DNA from 4 places in the Streptomyces sp. OZ13 genome. Region 3 is predicted to be linked to each of the others. Evidence: riboswitches for the same ligand, from Rfam matches in the RefSeq annotation. Region 3 holds a riboswitch; each other region holds the start of a gene.
The links. Region 3 has a riboswitch for cobalamin ahead of ACTMTU_RS32000 (ABC transporter substrate-binding protein). Riboswitches for the same ligand answer to the same signal wherever they lie in the genome.
Positions count from the first base shown of each region.

Region 1 (3,597 bases), on a different contig from region 3:
CCGACTGGTTCGCGGGCGTCGCCTTCGCCGCCATCGGCATCGGCGCACTCGTCCCGGCGGCCATCATGTCGATCGCCGCGGCGAACCTCTTCACCCGCAACATCTACAAGGACTTTCTCAAGCCCGACGCGACACCGGCGCAGGAGACCAAGGTCTCCAAGCTGGTCTCCCTGCTGGTGAAGGTCGGCGCGCTCGCCTTCGTCCTCACCATGGACAAGACGGTCGCGATCAACTTCCAGCTGCTGGGCGGCATCTGGATCCTCCAGACCTTCCCGGCGCTGGTGGGCGGTCTGTTCACCCGCTGGTTCCACCGGTGGGCGCTCATCGGCGGCTGGGCCGTCGGCATGATCTACGGCACCGCCGCCGCGTACGGCGTGGCCAGCCCGACCCAGAAGCACTTCGGCGGCTCGTCTGCGGAGATCCCGGGCATCGGCGAGATCGGCTACATCGGTCTCACCGCGTTCGTGCTGAACGTCGTCGTCACCGTCGTTCTCACCTTCGTCCTGCGGGCGGCCAAGGCCCCCGACGGCATCGACGAGACCAGCCCGTCCGACTACACGGCGGACGCGGGCGACCCGGGCGTCAAGGTGGAGCTGCCGCCGGCCACGGCGGGCGCTCCCGGCGGTCACTGACCGGTCGCGCGAACGAGGGCCGTCGCGTCTCCCGTCCGGGCACCTCCCGGCCGGGAAATGCGGCGGCCCTTCGTCGTGCCCTGATGCACACTGCCGGGCATGGACATCACGATCAGGAGAATCGAACCCGAGGAGCACACGGCCCTCGGCGAGTTGACCGCCCGCGCCTACCTCGACGGCGGGCTGCTGGTCCTCGGCGAGGAGGACCCCTACCTCGAGGTGCTCCGCGACGTCGCGGGCCGCGACGCGCAGGCGGAGGTGTACGTCGCCGTCGACGAGCAGGGCACGCTGCTCGGCGGGGTGGCGTTCGTCCCGGCCGGCGGACCGTTCGCCGACATCGCGGGTCCCGGCGAGGCCGAGTTCCGGATGCTCGCCGTGGGCGCAGAGGCACGCGGCCGTGGTGCCGGCGAGGCGCTGGTGCGCACCTGCGTGGAACGGGCGAGAGCCACCCCGGGGTGCGTACGGCTGGTGCTCTCCACGCAGCCCACGATGTACGCGGCGCACCGCATCTACGGCCGGCTGGGCTTCGTACGCACACCGGAACGGGACTGGGAACCGGTCCCGGGCCTCGTTTCGCTGCTGACGTACGCACTGGAGCTCCCCGGACCTCCCGACACAATATGACCTCTCGACACAACATGTAGGGGCAGGCGCAGCGGCCCGCCCCCACATGTATGCTCATCTCGCTGTCGCCACAGGGGAATCCGGTGTGAATCCGGAACTGTCCCGCAACGGTGTGATCCGGTGCGCTCTGCCGTACCCGTTCAAGTCCGAGGACCTGTCGACGGCGCATCCGGTTCGACCGATCCGGATGCCCAGACGTCCGGGCCTCGCGGTTGGGCCGGTGGACGCCGTGCGCCGTGCTGCCCCGTCACGCGTGCCACGGCCCGCCCCCTCCGCCGGCCCAGAGCCGAGCGAGGGAGAGCATCACATGACCATCGCGCCAGCCGATCCGGTCTCAGCGACGGAGAACGACGGCCCCGGGACCGCGCTGCTGCGGACCTTGACGGACCTGACGGCGGACCTGCCCGACACCGATCCGGGCAAGGTCGCCGCGGCCGCGCTGCGCGGCCGCAACGCCGGGTCCGACGCGGCGGAGCTGCACTCCCTCGCCGCCGAAGCGGCCGCCGGCCTGATCTCGGACGACCCCGCCTACTCCCGGCTCGCCGCGCGTCTGCTGACCCGCACGATCGCCGAAGAGGCGGCCGGGCAGGGCGCTTCCTCGTTCACCGCCTCGGTCGCCACCGGTCACCGCGAGGGGCTGATCGCCGACCGCACGGCCGCCTTCGTGGCACTGCACGCCGCGCGGCTCGACGCGCTGATCGACCTCGAGGCGGACGACCGCTTCGGCTACTTCGGCCTGCGCACCCTCTACAGCCGCTACCTGCTGCGCCACCCGATCACCCGCCAGGTCGTCGAGACGCCCCAGCACTTCATGCTCCGCGTCGCCTGCGGGCTCGCCGAGGACGACTCGCAGCGCGCCCTGGAGGAGGTCGCGGCGCTGTACCGGCTGATGAGCCGGCTGGACTACCTCCCCTCCTCGCCCACCCTCTTCAACTCCGGCACCCGCCACCCCCAGATGTCGTCCTGCTACCTGCTGGACTCGCCGCTGGACGAGCTCGACTCGATCTACGACCGCTACCACCAGGTCGCGCGCCTCTCCAAGCACGCGGGCGGCATCGGGCTCTCGTACTCCCGTATCCGCGCCCGCGGTTCGCTGATCCGCGGCACCAACGGGCACTCCAACGGCATCGTCCCGTTCCTGAAGACCCTTGACGCCTCGGTCGCCGCGGTGAACCAGGGCGGCCGCCGCAAGGGCGCGGCCGCCGTCTACCTGGAGACCTGGCACGCGGACATCGAGGAGTTCCTGGAGCTGCGCGACAACACCGGTGAGGACGCCCGCCGTACGCACAACCTGAACCTGGCGCACTGGATCCCGGACGAGTTCATGCGCCGCGTCGAGGCGGACGCCGAGTGGTCGCTGTTCTCCCCGGTCGACGTCCCGGAGCTGGTCGACCTGTGGGGCGAGGCCTTCGACAAGGCCTACCGCCGGGCGGAAGCCGCGGGCCTGGCCCGCCGGTCCGTCCCCGCGCGCGACCTCTACGGCCGGATGATGCGCACGCTCGCCCAGACCGGCAACGGCTGGATGACCTTCAAGGACGCGTCCAACCGCACCGCCAACCAGACCGCGGAGCCGGGCCGGGTCGTGCACTCCTCCAACCTGTGCACGGAGATCCTCGAGGTCACGGACGACGGCGAGACGGCCGTGTGCAATCTCGGCTCCGTGAACCTCGGCGCGTTCGTCAGCGGCGACGGCATCGACTGGGAGCGGCTGGACGCCACCGTCCGCACCGCCGTCACCTTCCTGGACCGCGTCGTCGACATCAACTTCTATCCGACGGAGCAGGCCGGGCGGTCCAACGCCAGGTGGCGCCCGGTGGGCCTGGGCGCGATGGGCCTGCAGGACGTCTTCTTCAAGCTTCGGCTGCCCTTCGACTCGGCGGAGGCCCGGGCCCTTTCGACGAAGATCGCCGAGCGGATCATGCTGGCGGCCTACGAGGCCTCGTGCGACCTCGCGGAGCGCAACGGGCCCCTGCCGGCCTGGGCCGAGACGCGCGCGGCACGCGGCGTGCTGCATCCCGACCACTACGACACGACGCTGAGCTGGCCGGAGCGCTGGGAGGCGCTGCGTGCCCGGATCGCCGACGTCGGCATGCGCAACTCGCTGCTGCTCGCCATCGCGCCGACCGCGACCATCGCCTCGATCGCCGGTGTCTACGAGTGCATCGAGCCGCAGGTCTCCAACCTGTTCAAGCGCGAGACGCTCAGCGGCGAGTTCCTCCAGGTCAACTCCTATCTGGTGGAGGACCTGAAGCGGCTCGGCGTCTGGGACGCGCAGACGCGGGAGGCGCTGCGCGAGGCGAGCGGCTCGGTGCAGGGCTTCACCTGGGTGCCCGAGGAGATC
Region 1 covers NZ_JBQHCZ010000005.1:526,818-530,414, reverse strand. The annotation lists gene mctP (monocarboxylate uptake permease MctP) at 1-632, shown strand, start outside; gene ACTMTU_RS15860 (GNAT family N-acetyltransferase) at 732-1,256, shown strand; cobalamin riboswitch at 1,306-1,432, shown strand; gene ACTMTU_RS15855 (ribonucleoside-diphosphate reductase subunit alpha) at 1,564-3,597, shown strand, end outside.
Region 1: linked by a shared signal. The riboswitch ahead of ACTMTU_RS15855 (ribonucleoside-diphosphate reductase subunit alpha) and the one ahead of ACTMTU_RS32000 (ABC transporter substrate-binding protein) in region 3 are both predicted to bind cobalamin.

Region 2 (3,597 bases), on a different contig from region 3:
CTGACCGAGCTGGACTCGGCGATCGGCGACGCGGACCACGGCAGCAACCTCAAACGGGGGTTCACGGCCGTCGCAGCGGTGCTGGAGAAGGAGCCCCCGGCGACGCCGGGCGCCGTGCTGATGCTCGCCGGACGGCAGCTGGTGTCGACGGTCGGCGGGGCGTCGGGCCCGCTGTACGGGACGCTGCTGCGGCGCACCGGCAAAGCGCTGGGGGACGACGCCGCGGTGACACCTGGGCAGCTCGCCGAAGCACTGCGGGCCGGCGTCGCCGCGGTGGCCCAGCTCGGCGGGGCGAAGGCCGGTGACAAGACGATGCTGGACGCCCTCGAACCGGCGGTGGCGGCGCTCGGCGACAGCACGGAGTCGTTCGCGGCGGCCCGCGAGGCGGCGGAGCAGGGGGCGTCGGACACCGTGCCGTTGCAGGCCCGCAAGGGCAGGGCGAGCTATCTCGGTGAACGGAGCATCGGCCACCAGGACCCGGGCGCCACGTCGTCGGCGCTGCTGCTGGCGGCGCTCGCCGAGACGGCGGACCCGGCGGAGGGGGCGGCCGGATGAGCGACGGCAAGCAGGTCGGCATCGTGCTGGTCTCGCACAGCAGGGAGGTCGCCACCGCGGTCGCCGAACTGGCAAAAGGGCTCGCGGGCGGCGGCGGTACGGCCCCGGTCGCCGCGGCGGGCGGCACGCCCGACGGTGGCCTCGGCACCAGCTCCGAACTGATCACGGCCGCGGCGGAGCAGGTCGACGGCGGCGCGGGCGTCGCCGTCCTCGTCGACCTGGGCAGCGCCGTCCTGACGGTCAAGGCGCTGCTCGCCGAAGGTGACGAACTTCCCGCCGGTACCCGCCTGGTGGACGCCCCGTTCGTGGAGGGCGCGGTCGCGGCGGTGGTGACGGCCTCCGCCGGCGCCGGCCTGGACGCGGTGGAGGCCGCGGCGTCGGAGGCGTACGGCTACCGCAAGCAGTGACGGACGGGCGGCGCGGCGGCGGATGTGGCGAACGGCTCACCCCGCCGCCCGCCGGTGCGCCCGTGCGCGGCTTGTGATGTCGCTGGTCGGCGCATTACTGTCACGGGGCCTTGGTGTTCGGGAAACCGGTGCGGTACCGGTGCGGCCCTCGCCACTGTGATCGGGAAGTCCGGCTCCACCCCCTCACGGGGAGCCACTGGGACACCGCGTGTACGCGCGGTGCCCGGGAAGGCGGAGTCCGGGCGGCATGACCCGTCAGCCAGGAGACCGGCCAGGGTGCGTTGTCCATCCACGAGGTGCTGGAGAGGGTCTCCCACATCATGCATATAGCCGAGGGGTATCTGCCCCCGCTGCACGCGGTCGCCTGGGGCGCCGCGTCCGCCCCGTTCGTCGTCCACGGCGTACGCGCCCTGAACCGCGAGGTCAAGTCCCATCCGGAGTCGACGTTGCTGCTCGGCGCGTCCGGGGCGTTCACGTTCGTCCTTTCGGCGCTGAAGATCCCGTCGGTGACGGGTAGCTGCTCGCACCCGACCGGCACGGGCCTCGGGGCCATTCTGTTCCGACCGCCGATCATGGCGGTGCTCGGCACCATCACCCTGCTGTTCCAGGCCCTGTTGCTGGCCCACGGCGGGCTCACCACGCTGGGCGCCAACGTCTTCTCCATGGCGGTCGTCGGGCCGTGGGCGGGGTACGGGGTGTACCGGCTGCTGCGCCGCTTCGACGTGCCGCTGATGGTGAGCGTGTTCTTGGGCGCGTTCGTCGCCGACCTGTCCACGTACTGCGTCACCAGTGTGCAGTTGGCGCTGGCCTTCCCCGACCCGGGCAGTGGCATCCCCGGCGCTCTGGCGAAGTTCGGCGGCATCTTCGCCGTCACGCAGCTTCCGCTGGCGGTGAGCGAGGGACTGCTCACCGTGCTGGTGATGCGGCTGCTCAGCCGGTCCAGCAAGGGTGAACTGACCAGGCTCGGTGTGCTGGTCACGGGTGCGAAGAAGGAGGCGTCGGCCCGATGAGCCGTAACGCGAGGATCAACACCCTGCTGCTGCTGGCCGTCGCGGCGCTGGCCGTGCTGCCGCTCGTCCTGGGGCTCGGAGACCACAAGGAGGAGCCGTTCACCGGGGCCGACGGCGAGGCGGAGGCGGCGATCACGGAACTCGAGCCGGACTACGAGCCGTGGTTCACCCCGCTGTACGAACCGCCGTCCGGCGAGATCGAGTCGGCGCTGTTCTCCCTCCAGGCGGCGCTCGGCGCGGGCGTCCTGGCGTACTACTTCGGGCTGCGCAAGGGCCGTCGGCAGGGCGAGGAGCGGGCGGCGGCCGAGCGGGCCGCCAGCAGGACGCCGGACGGCGCGGCAACCGCCCCCTCCGTCCCCGGGTCGCGGAGCGAGGGCCCGGACACCACGACGACGGCGCCCTAGCGGATGCTGCCGATCGACGCGGCGGCGCACAGCAGTCGCTGGCGCCGCCGCCACCCCTGTGAAAAAGCCGTCCTCGGTCTCGGTCTGACCGTCACGGCCGTCTGTCTGCCGCCCTGGCCGGGTGCCGTCCTCGTCGCCGCCGCGACGGTTGTGATCCTGCTCGGACCGGCCGGTGTGGCACCGCGCCAGCTGTGGCGGGCGTTCCGCGTCCCGCTCGGGTTCTGTGTCACCGGAGCCGTACCGCTGTTGTTCGCGGTGGGCGGTCCGGACGGCATGGTGGCCTTCGCGCCCGGCGGGCCCGGGGACGCGGCGCGGCTGCTGCTGCGCACCTCCGCCGCGTCGCTGGGTGTGCTGCTGTTCGCGTTCACGACACCCGTGTCGGACGTGCTCCCGCGGCTGGTGCGCGCCGGCGTGCCGCCGGCCGTGGTGGACGTGGCGCTCGTGATGTACCGGATCAGCTTCCTGCTGCTGGACGCCGTCTCCCACATCCGCCAGGCGCAGGCCGCCCGTCTCGGCCATGCCAGCAGGGCGGCCGCCTGGCGGTCGCTGGCCGGCCTCGGCGCGACCGCCTTCGTGCGCGCCTTCGACCGGGCAGGCAGGCTGCAGGCCGGGCTCGCGGGCCGCGGATACGACGGCACGCTGCGGGTGCTGGTACCGCGGGCGGCGGTCTCGCGACCGTTCCTCGCCATGGTCGCCGCGCTGCTGTCCGGGATCGTCGCCCTCACTCTCGTGCTCGAAAGGTGTCTGCCGTGAACCACTCCCCCGCGGGACCGGCCGTCGTGGAGCTCGTCGACGCGGGTTACGCGTACGAGGACGGGCCCGCCGTGCTCAGCGGCGTCGATCTCGGTCTCCCGGAGGGCCGTTCCACGGCGCTGCTGGGTCGCAACGGCAGCGGCAAGACGACCCTGCTGCGGCTGCTGAGCGGCGGGTTGCGGCCCGCGACGGGCCGACTGCGCCTGCACGGCGAGCCGGTGACCTACGACCGGGCCGGTCTGACCCGGCTCCGTACGACGGTGCAGCTGGTGGTGCAGGACCCGGACGACCAGCTCTTCGCGGCGTCGGTCGAGCAGGACGTGTCATTCGGCCCGATGAACCTCGGCCTCGCCGAGGACGAGGTACGGGCCCGGGTGGACGAGGCACTGGCCGCGATGGACATCGTGGCGCTGCGGGACCGGCCCACGCATCTCCTCTCGTACGGCCAGCGCAAACGGGCCGCGATCG
Region 2 covers NZ_JBQHCZ010000007.1:33,390-36,986, forward strand. The annotation lists gene dhaL (dihydroxyacetone kinase subunit DhaL) at 1-555, shown strand, start outside; gene ACTMTU_RS18075 (PTS-dependent dihydroxyacetone kinase phosphotransferase subunit DhaM) at 552-962, shown strand; cobalamin riboswitch at 1,057-1,252, shown strand; gene ACTMTU_RS18080 (energy-coupling factor ABC transporter permease) at 1,283-1,972, shown strand; gene ACTMTU_RS18085 (energy-coupling factor ABC transporter substrate-binding protein) at 1,969-2,376, shown strand; gene cbiQ (cobalt ECF transporter T component CbiQ) at 2,380-3,129, shown strand; gene ACTMTU_RS18095 (energy-coupling factor ABC transporter ATP-binding protein) at 3,126-3,597, shown strand, end outside.
Region 2: linked by a shared signal. The riboswitch ahead of ACTMTU_RS18080 (energy-coupling factor ABC transporter permease) and the one ahead of ACTMTU_RS32000 (ABC transporter substrate-binding protein) in region 3 are both predicted to bind cobalamin.

Region 3 (3,597 bases):
CCCGCACAGCGCGAGTCCCGCGCCGCACACGGCCGCCAGAAGCGTGCGCGGGAGGCGGAGGTTCCACACGATGCCGTCACGGATCGGGGTGAGACCCGAGACGTCGCCCCTCAGGTGCGAGGCGACGACGGACCAGACGTCACGGACGCCGATGTCCGCCGGCCCGATGGTGATGGCGAGTGCGACGGACATCGCCAGCGCGGTGAACCCGGCCGCTCCGCGCAGCAGCGCGGAGGTCACTTCGCGAGGCCGAACCGGCGCAGCGCGTCGGCCACTTGCTCGACGCCCTCCACCGTGCGGATCGTCGGGTTCATGGCCTGGCCGCTGAGCAGGACGTACCGCTTGTGGCGTACGGCGTCCATGTTCCGTGTGACCGGATCGGTCTCCAGGAACCGGATCTTGTTCGCGGCGCTCTCCGCGGTCTGCGACTTGCGGGTCAGGTCGCCGATCACCAGGACGTCCGGGTCGCGGTCCGCGACCGTCTCCCAGTTGATCTGCGGCCATTCCTCTGTGGTGTCGTCGAAGACGTTCTTCGCACCGGTCTCACGGGTGATGACGCCGGGAGCGCCGCAGCATCCCGCCATGTACGGGGACTCGGCGTTGGCGAACCAGTACATCAACGTGACGTCGGAGGCGTCGAGTCCCGCGGTGGCCTTGCGCACGCGGGCCTCGAGTTCCGCGACCAGCTCGTCGCCGCGTTCCTCGACGCCGAACACGCGGGCGAGGTCGCGTACTTCACCGTGGACGGTGTCCATCGTCAGCGGGCTGGTGCGCACGCCGTCCCCGTCACCACTGTTGTCCTTGCCCACGCAGTCCGACGGCGAGAGGTATGTCGGCACGCCGAGTTCCTCGAACTGCTCGCGCGTGGCCACACCGCCCTTGCCGAGGGTGGAGGCGAACGAGGCGGTGACGAAGTCGGGTTCGGCGGCGAGGACCTTCTCGAAGGACGGGTTGTTCTCCGCGAGACGCTCCACGCCGGCGGCGGGCTTCTCCAGGCCCTTCATGACGGGGTCGGTCCAGGTGGCTGTCCCGGCCATCCGGTCGGCGAGGCCCAGAGCGAGCAGGATCTCGGTGGTGCCCTGGTTCAGGGAGACGGCGCGCTGTGGACCGTCTCCCTGGATCTCCACTTTCTTCCCGCAGTTCTCGATGACCCGCGCACCGGCCTGCGGAGCGGAAGAAGGCCGGGGCGAGGTACCGCACCCGGTCAGCAGCAGCATTCCACTGAGGAGTACGGCGGACGAAGCGGTCGGGCGGTTGAAGGGCACAGCGTCGTTCCTAGCGTCGAGGGCCCATGCGCGGGGCCCGTCCCTACGGTGTGCCAGCAGGTCTTCGGACTCGGGGTCAACCGGACGAGGCGCCTTCCCGGGCCGGTGTCCTGGCCCAGTGGCTGTGTGCCACGCCCGTCGCCCTCACCGCTGCGCGTCAGCTCCGGATTCGCACCGGATTCCCTGACTCACGTACACGCACGTACGGAGTTCGACTGGCTCGCGGAAGCTACCACAGGGGTCGAAGTCCGGGCCGTCCACGGGGGTGTGGGGCGCCGGTCGCCCGGAGCGTGTGAACTCGGCCGGTTTCGGCCTTGTGTCCAAGGACCGAGACCCTTGTTCTGGCGGCCCTGCTCGTGGGCGTGACGATCGCCGCTGTACTGCTCGGCGACACCAAGCTGTTGCTGGGCGACGTGATGAACTGGTGCCAGGGGCGCGCCGGCCGGACGATCACGTTCGTCCTCGACACCCGCGTTCCGCGGGTACTCGCCGCGCTCCTCGCCGGCGCGGCGCTTGCCCTGGCCGGGACACTCGTCCAGTCGGTGACCCGCAACCCCCCTTGCGGAGCCCGGTGTCCTGGGCGTCTCCGGTGGTGCCGCCCTCGGCGCCGTACTCCTTGTGACCACGGTGCCCCTGGCCGGATCATGGAGCGTCGCCGGTGCGGCGTTCGCCGGCGCCGCGGTCAGCTCCCTCGTCGTCTTCGGACTCGCCGGCGAGGCGGATTCCAGCAGAACCGGCTCGTTCTCGTCGGTTTCGGAGTCGCCACCGGGGCAGCGGCGCTGATCAGTCTCCTCATCGTCCTCACCGACCCGTTCAACGCCACCAAGGCGCTCACCTGGCTGTCCGGATCGACCTATGGGCACACGCTGCCCGATGTCGCGCCGCTCGCCGTCGTGCTCGCCGTGGGTGCGGCCTTCACGGTGACGCGCCGCACGGAACTCGACCTCATGTCGCTCGACGAGGACATGCCGAGACTCCTCGGCATCGGCCTGTCACGGGGGCGGCTCGGCTTCCTCGTCCTCAGCGTCCTGCTCAGCGCCACCGCAGTGGCCGCCGCCGGCACGATCGGTTTCGTGGGGCTCGTGGCACCGCACGCGGCCCGTGCCCTCGTCGGCCGGCAGCACGTACGGGTGGTGCCGGTCGCGGTGCTCCTCGGCGCCGTGCTCGTGTGCACCGCCGACCTGGTGGGCCGCACGGTGATCGCACCGGCCCAGCTCGGTGCCGGCCTGATGACCGCCGCGATCGGGACTCCGTAATTCCTCCATCTGCTCGTACGCAGCCGCAGGTAGCGCGAGCGCCGCCGTTTTCGACGGACCGCCGGTCCGGTCAGCAGGGCCGGCACCCGCATGGTGCAACCCCTGGGTTGCACGTCAAAGTCTGATGTGCAACTCTGGGGTTGCACTGATGGTGGAAGCGAACAAGGAGTCCCCTCATGAGCGAGGACCGGATCGAAAGCGAAACCCTCATCGCAGCGCCGCTGGAGCGGGTCTGGTCGCTGGTCGCGCAGCCCGGGTTCTGGGTCGCCGACAAGGCGAGCCTGCCCGGCACCGTGGCCAGGGAAGGCGAGTCGATGGTGGCCAAGAACTCCGAGCACGGCGACTTCCCCGTGCGGGTGGAGAAGGTCGAGCCGCCCACCTACCTGGCGTACCGCTGGACCAGCGCGTTCCCCGGAGAGGAACTGCGTGAGGACAACAGCACCCTCGTGGAGTTCACGTTGACCCAGGAAGGCGAGCGGACGCGGCTCCACGTCGTCGAGAGCGGGTTCGCGGCACTGGCCGGGTCCCAGGAGCTGCGCAGCCAGAACAGGAAGGACCACAGCGAGGGCTGGCCCCTGGAGCTCGACGCACTCAAGACGCGCGCCGAGCAGTCGTCCGCGTGACCGACGGGGCTCACGGCGCCGGCGATACCGTCGACAGCGTGCTCGTCGCGCTGGCCGACCCGACGCGGCGTCAACTGCTGGAACTGCTTGCCGCGAAGGGCGAGGCCACCGCGACGACGCTCGCCGAGCCGCTTCCCGTCTCCCGGCAGGCGGTGGTCAAACACCTCGCCGTCCTGGACGCGGCCGGGCTGGTCTCCGGGACCCGGGTGGGTCGCGAGGTGCGATACGCGGTGCGGCCCACGGCGCTGGACGCGACGGCCCGCTGGATGGCCGCGCTCGCGGCCGACTGGGACCGGCGCCTGGCGAACATCAAGCGCGTCGCCGAGGCGGCGGAGGAAGCGGAGCGGGGTCCGCGTTAGCGCTCCGATTGCCGTTGCTCCGGCGTGAAACTGTTCGAGCACACATGGGCCGACGACGGTCGGCTCACGGAGGCGCCGCCACGGAACCGGCGCT
Region 3 covers NZ_JBQHCZ010000020.1:87,386-90,982, reverse strand. The annotation lists gene ACTMTU_RS32005 (FecCD family ABC transporter permease) at 1-192, opposite strand, end outside; gene ACTMTU_RS32000 (ABC transporter substrate-binding protein) at 237-1,265, opposite strand; cobalamin riboswitch at 1,304-1,500, opposite strand; partial or broken gene ACTMTU_RS31995 (iron chelate uptake ABC transporter family permease subunit) at 1,598-2,521, shown strand; gene ACTMTU_RS31990 (SRPBCC domain-containing protein) at 2,698-3,144, shown strand; gene ACTMTU_RS31985 (ArsR/SmtB family transcription factor) at 3,141-3,503, shown strand.

Region 4 (3,597 bases), on a different contig from region 3:
GTCGGCTTCGGCGGCGTCAACGGCGGCGTCGTCGTCACCAAGGTCCTGATCCCGGCCGTCGCCGCGCCGCTCGTCGCCGGCCTCGCCGCGATGCTGGCGGCCCGGCTGACGTACAAGATCGGCAAGAACACGGACCCGAAGGCCACGGCGAAGGGCTACCGAGCCGGGCAGATCGCCTCCGCGGGCCTGGTCTCCCTGGCGCACGGCACCAACGACGCCCAGAAGACGATGGGCATCATCACGCTGGCCCTCGTGGCCGGCAACGTGGTCGCCCCCGGTTCCAACCCTCCGATGTGGGTCATCGTCTCCGCCGGTGTGGCGATCGCGCTCGGCACCTACCTCGGCGGCTGGCGCATCATCCGCACCATGGGCAAGGGCCTCACCGACCTCCAGCCGCAGCAGGGCTTCGCCGCCCAGACCAGCGCGGCCAGCGTGATCCTCGCCTCCTCCAACCTCGGCTTCTCCCTGTCGACGACGCACTCGTGCTCCGGTGCCGTCATGGGTGCCGGGCTCGGCCGCAAGGGCGGTGTGGTCCGCTGGTCCACCGCCACCCGGATGTTCGTGGCCTGGGGTCTGACCCTGCCGGCCGCCGGTCTCGTCGCGGCGGCTTCCGAGTACGTCACCAAGCAGGGTGACTGGGGTGTCGCGGCCGTCGCCGTCTTCCTCGTCGCCTCCTGCGTCGCGATCTGGTTCATCTCGCGCCGTCAGGTCGTCGACCACACCAACGTCAACGACGTGGAGGAGGAGCCCGCGGGCGTCGTCACGACCGCCATCGCGGCCGTCACCCCGCCGCCCGCCGGTGACCTGAAGGCCACCATCGCGGCCCCGGCCGAACCCGAGACCGAGTCGCCCCGCCCGGCCACGGTGTAAGGAAGTAACGGAATGAAGATCGACTGGACTGCTCTCGGCTCCGTTTTCGGCGTGAGCCTCGTCGCCACCGTCGCGCTGGTGGGACTCTTCACCCTGGGCATCGTGGGCCTCACCAAGCAGGAGGCGGCCACCCGGGCCGGAGGCTCCGGCGCACTGGCCCGCACCGGCGCGTACGCCTGTTTCGCGCTCTGCGCGGCGGCCGTGTCCTACGGGATCTACCTCATCGTCGTCTGACGACCGCACCGCCCTTCGACGGCCGGGCCGCGAGCACCCCCGGGTGTTCGCGGCCCGGCGGTCGTGTGTCCGCCCGTGTGGGGCTCGGCACACTGTCCCGCCGCAGGTCAAGGGTGGGTTGACGGGCGTTCGCGGGCGTGGTGGACTGCCGGGGCCAACAACGGCGGCAGAAGAGGAAGTCCGGTGCGAATCCGGCGCGGTCCCGCCACTGTCACCCGGGATGAACGGTCCCGGGGAGCCAGGAACTCTCACCGCCGGTCACGTCGAACCAGGGCGCGGACCCTGAGTGAGGACTTTTCGCATGCCCGGACGCGGTACAGCCCTGTCCGTCGGACACCACCCCTGGGATCGCTGATCCCATGCGTGCCGACCGAGTCTTCGTGTACGGCGCCGCCGCCGGCCTCGCCGGCGACCTGCTCCTCGGCGATCCCCGCCGCGGGCATCCGGTCGCCGCGTTCGGACGGGCCGCGAGCGCCGTCGAGCGTGTCCTCTGGCGCGACCACCGCGGCCGGGGCGCCCTGCACACCGCTGTGTGCGCCGGTGGCGCCGTCGCGGCCGCCGTGCTGGCCTCCCGCGCCGTACGCCGCTCCCCCGCCGCGTCCGTCGCCCTGACCGCCGCCGCCACCTGGGCGGTCGTCGGCGGTACGACCCTGGGGCGGGAGGCCACGGCCATCGGCGACGCGCTGGCCGCAGGTGACGTCGAGGTGGCCCGCAAGCGGCTGCCCCACCTCTGCGGACGCGACCCGCAGGCCCTGGACGAGCAGCAGATCGCCCGCGCCGTCGTCGAGTCCGTCGCGGAGAACACCTCCGACGCGGTCGTCGGGGCCCTGGTGTGGGGGGCGCTGGCCGGCGTGCCCGGGCTGGTCGGCTTCCGGGCGGTGAACACCCTGGACGCGATGGTCGGCCACAAGTCCCCCCGCTACCTGCGGTACGGCTGGGCGTCGGCCCGCCTGGACGACGTCGCCGGGTGGCCCGGCGCCCGGCTGACCGCGGTCCTGGCGGCCTTCTGCGGCCCGGACCGGCGTGGAGCCGTACGGGCCTGGCGCGCGGACGCGGCCAAGCACCCCAGCCCCAACGCGGGCCCTGTGGAGGCGTCTTTCGCGGGTGCCCTGGGCGTGCGGCTGGGCGGTTCCCTCTCGTACGGCGGGCGGGTCGAGCACCGGCCGGTGCTCAACAAGGCCGGGCGCGCGGTGGAGTTCGGTGACATCGGACGGGCGGTGCGGCTCTCGCGCCGGGTCGGCCTGCTGACCCTCGCCGTCTGCGCGGCGGGGCGGGTGCTGCGGCATGGCCGCGGCGGAAGGAGGCCGGCATGACCGGTGGGGGGCTGCTCGTCGCCGGGACCACCTCGGACGCGGGCAAGAGTGTCGTGACCGCCGGGATCTGCCGGTGGCTGGTGCGCCAGGGCGTGAAGGTCGCGCCGTTCAAGGGGCAGAACATGTCCCTGAATTCGTTCGTGACGCGCGAGGGCGCGGAGATCGGGCGGGCGCAGGCCATGCAGGCGCAGGCCGCGCGGGTGGAGCCGACCGCGCTGATGAATCCCGTCCTCCTCAAGCCGGGCAGCGACCGTTCCAGCCAGGTGGTGCTGATGGGCCGGCCGGTCGGCGAGCTGAGCGCCAAGGGGTACCACGGCGGCCGGCAGCGGGAGCTGTTCGAGCCGGTGATGGCGTGCCTGGAGGAGTTGCGGGGCACGTATGACGCCGTGATCTGCGAGGGGGCGGGCAGTCCGGCCGAGATCAACCTGCGCCGCACGGACATCGTCAACATGGGCATCGCACGGGCCGCCAGGCTGCCGGTGCTCGTGGTCGGGGACATCGACAGGGGCGGCGTCTTCGCCCAGTTCTTCGGTACGACGGCGCTGCTGAGCCCCGAGGACCAGGCCCTTGTGGCGGGCTACCTGGTCAACAAGTTCCGCGGTGACGTGTCGCTGCTGGAGCCGGGGCTCGAGATGCTGCTCGGGCTGACCGGGCGGCGGACGTTCGGGGTGCTGCCGTACGCGCACGGGCTCGGTATCGACGAGGAGGACGGGCTGCGAGTGTCCCTGCGCGGCGCCGTGCGGGAGTCGGTGGTGGCCGCGCCCGTCGGTGAGGACGTGCTGCGGGTGGCGGTGTGCGCCGTCCCGCTGATGTCGAACTTCACGGACGTGGACGCGCTGGCGGCGGAACCGGGCGTCGTGGTCCGGTTCGTGGACCGGGCGGAGGAGCTCGTGGACGCCGACCTGGTCGTGGTCCCCGGCACGCGCGGCACGGTGAAGGCACTGGCGTGGCTGCGTGAGCGCGGCCTCGCGGACGCCCTGGTCCGGCGCGCGGCAGAGGGCAGGCCGGTGCTCGGCATCTGCGGCGGCTTCCAGGCGCTGGGCGAACACATCCAGGACGACGTCGAGTCGAGGGCCGGCGCGGTCGACGGGCTCGGGCTGCTGCCCGTACGGGTGCGGTTCGCACCGGAGAAGACCCTCGCCCGGCCCGTCGGCGAGGCGCTCGGCACACGCGTCGAGGG
Region 4 covers NZ_JBQHCZ010000023.1:38,314-41,910, reverse strand. The annotation lists gene ACTMTU_RS33560 (anion permease) at 1-870, shown strand, start outside; gene ACTMTU_RS33555 (hypothetical protein) at 883-1,104, shown strand; cobalamin riboswitch at 1,229-1,374, shown strand; gene ACTMTU_RS33550 (cobalamin biosynthesis protein) at 1,464-2,417, shown strand; gene ACTMTU_RS33545 (cobyric acid synthase) at 2,414-3,597, shown strand, end outside.
Region 4: linked by a shared signal. The riboswitch ahead of ACTMTU_RS33550 (cobalamin biosynthesis protein) and the one ahead of ACTMTU_RS32000 (ABC transporter substrate-binding protein) in region 3 are both predicted to bind cobalamin.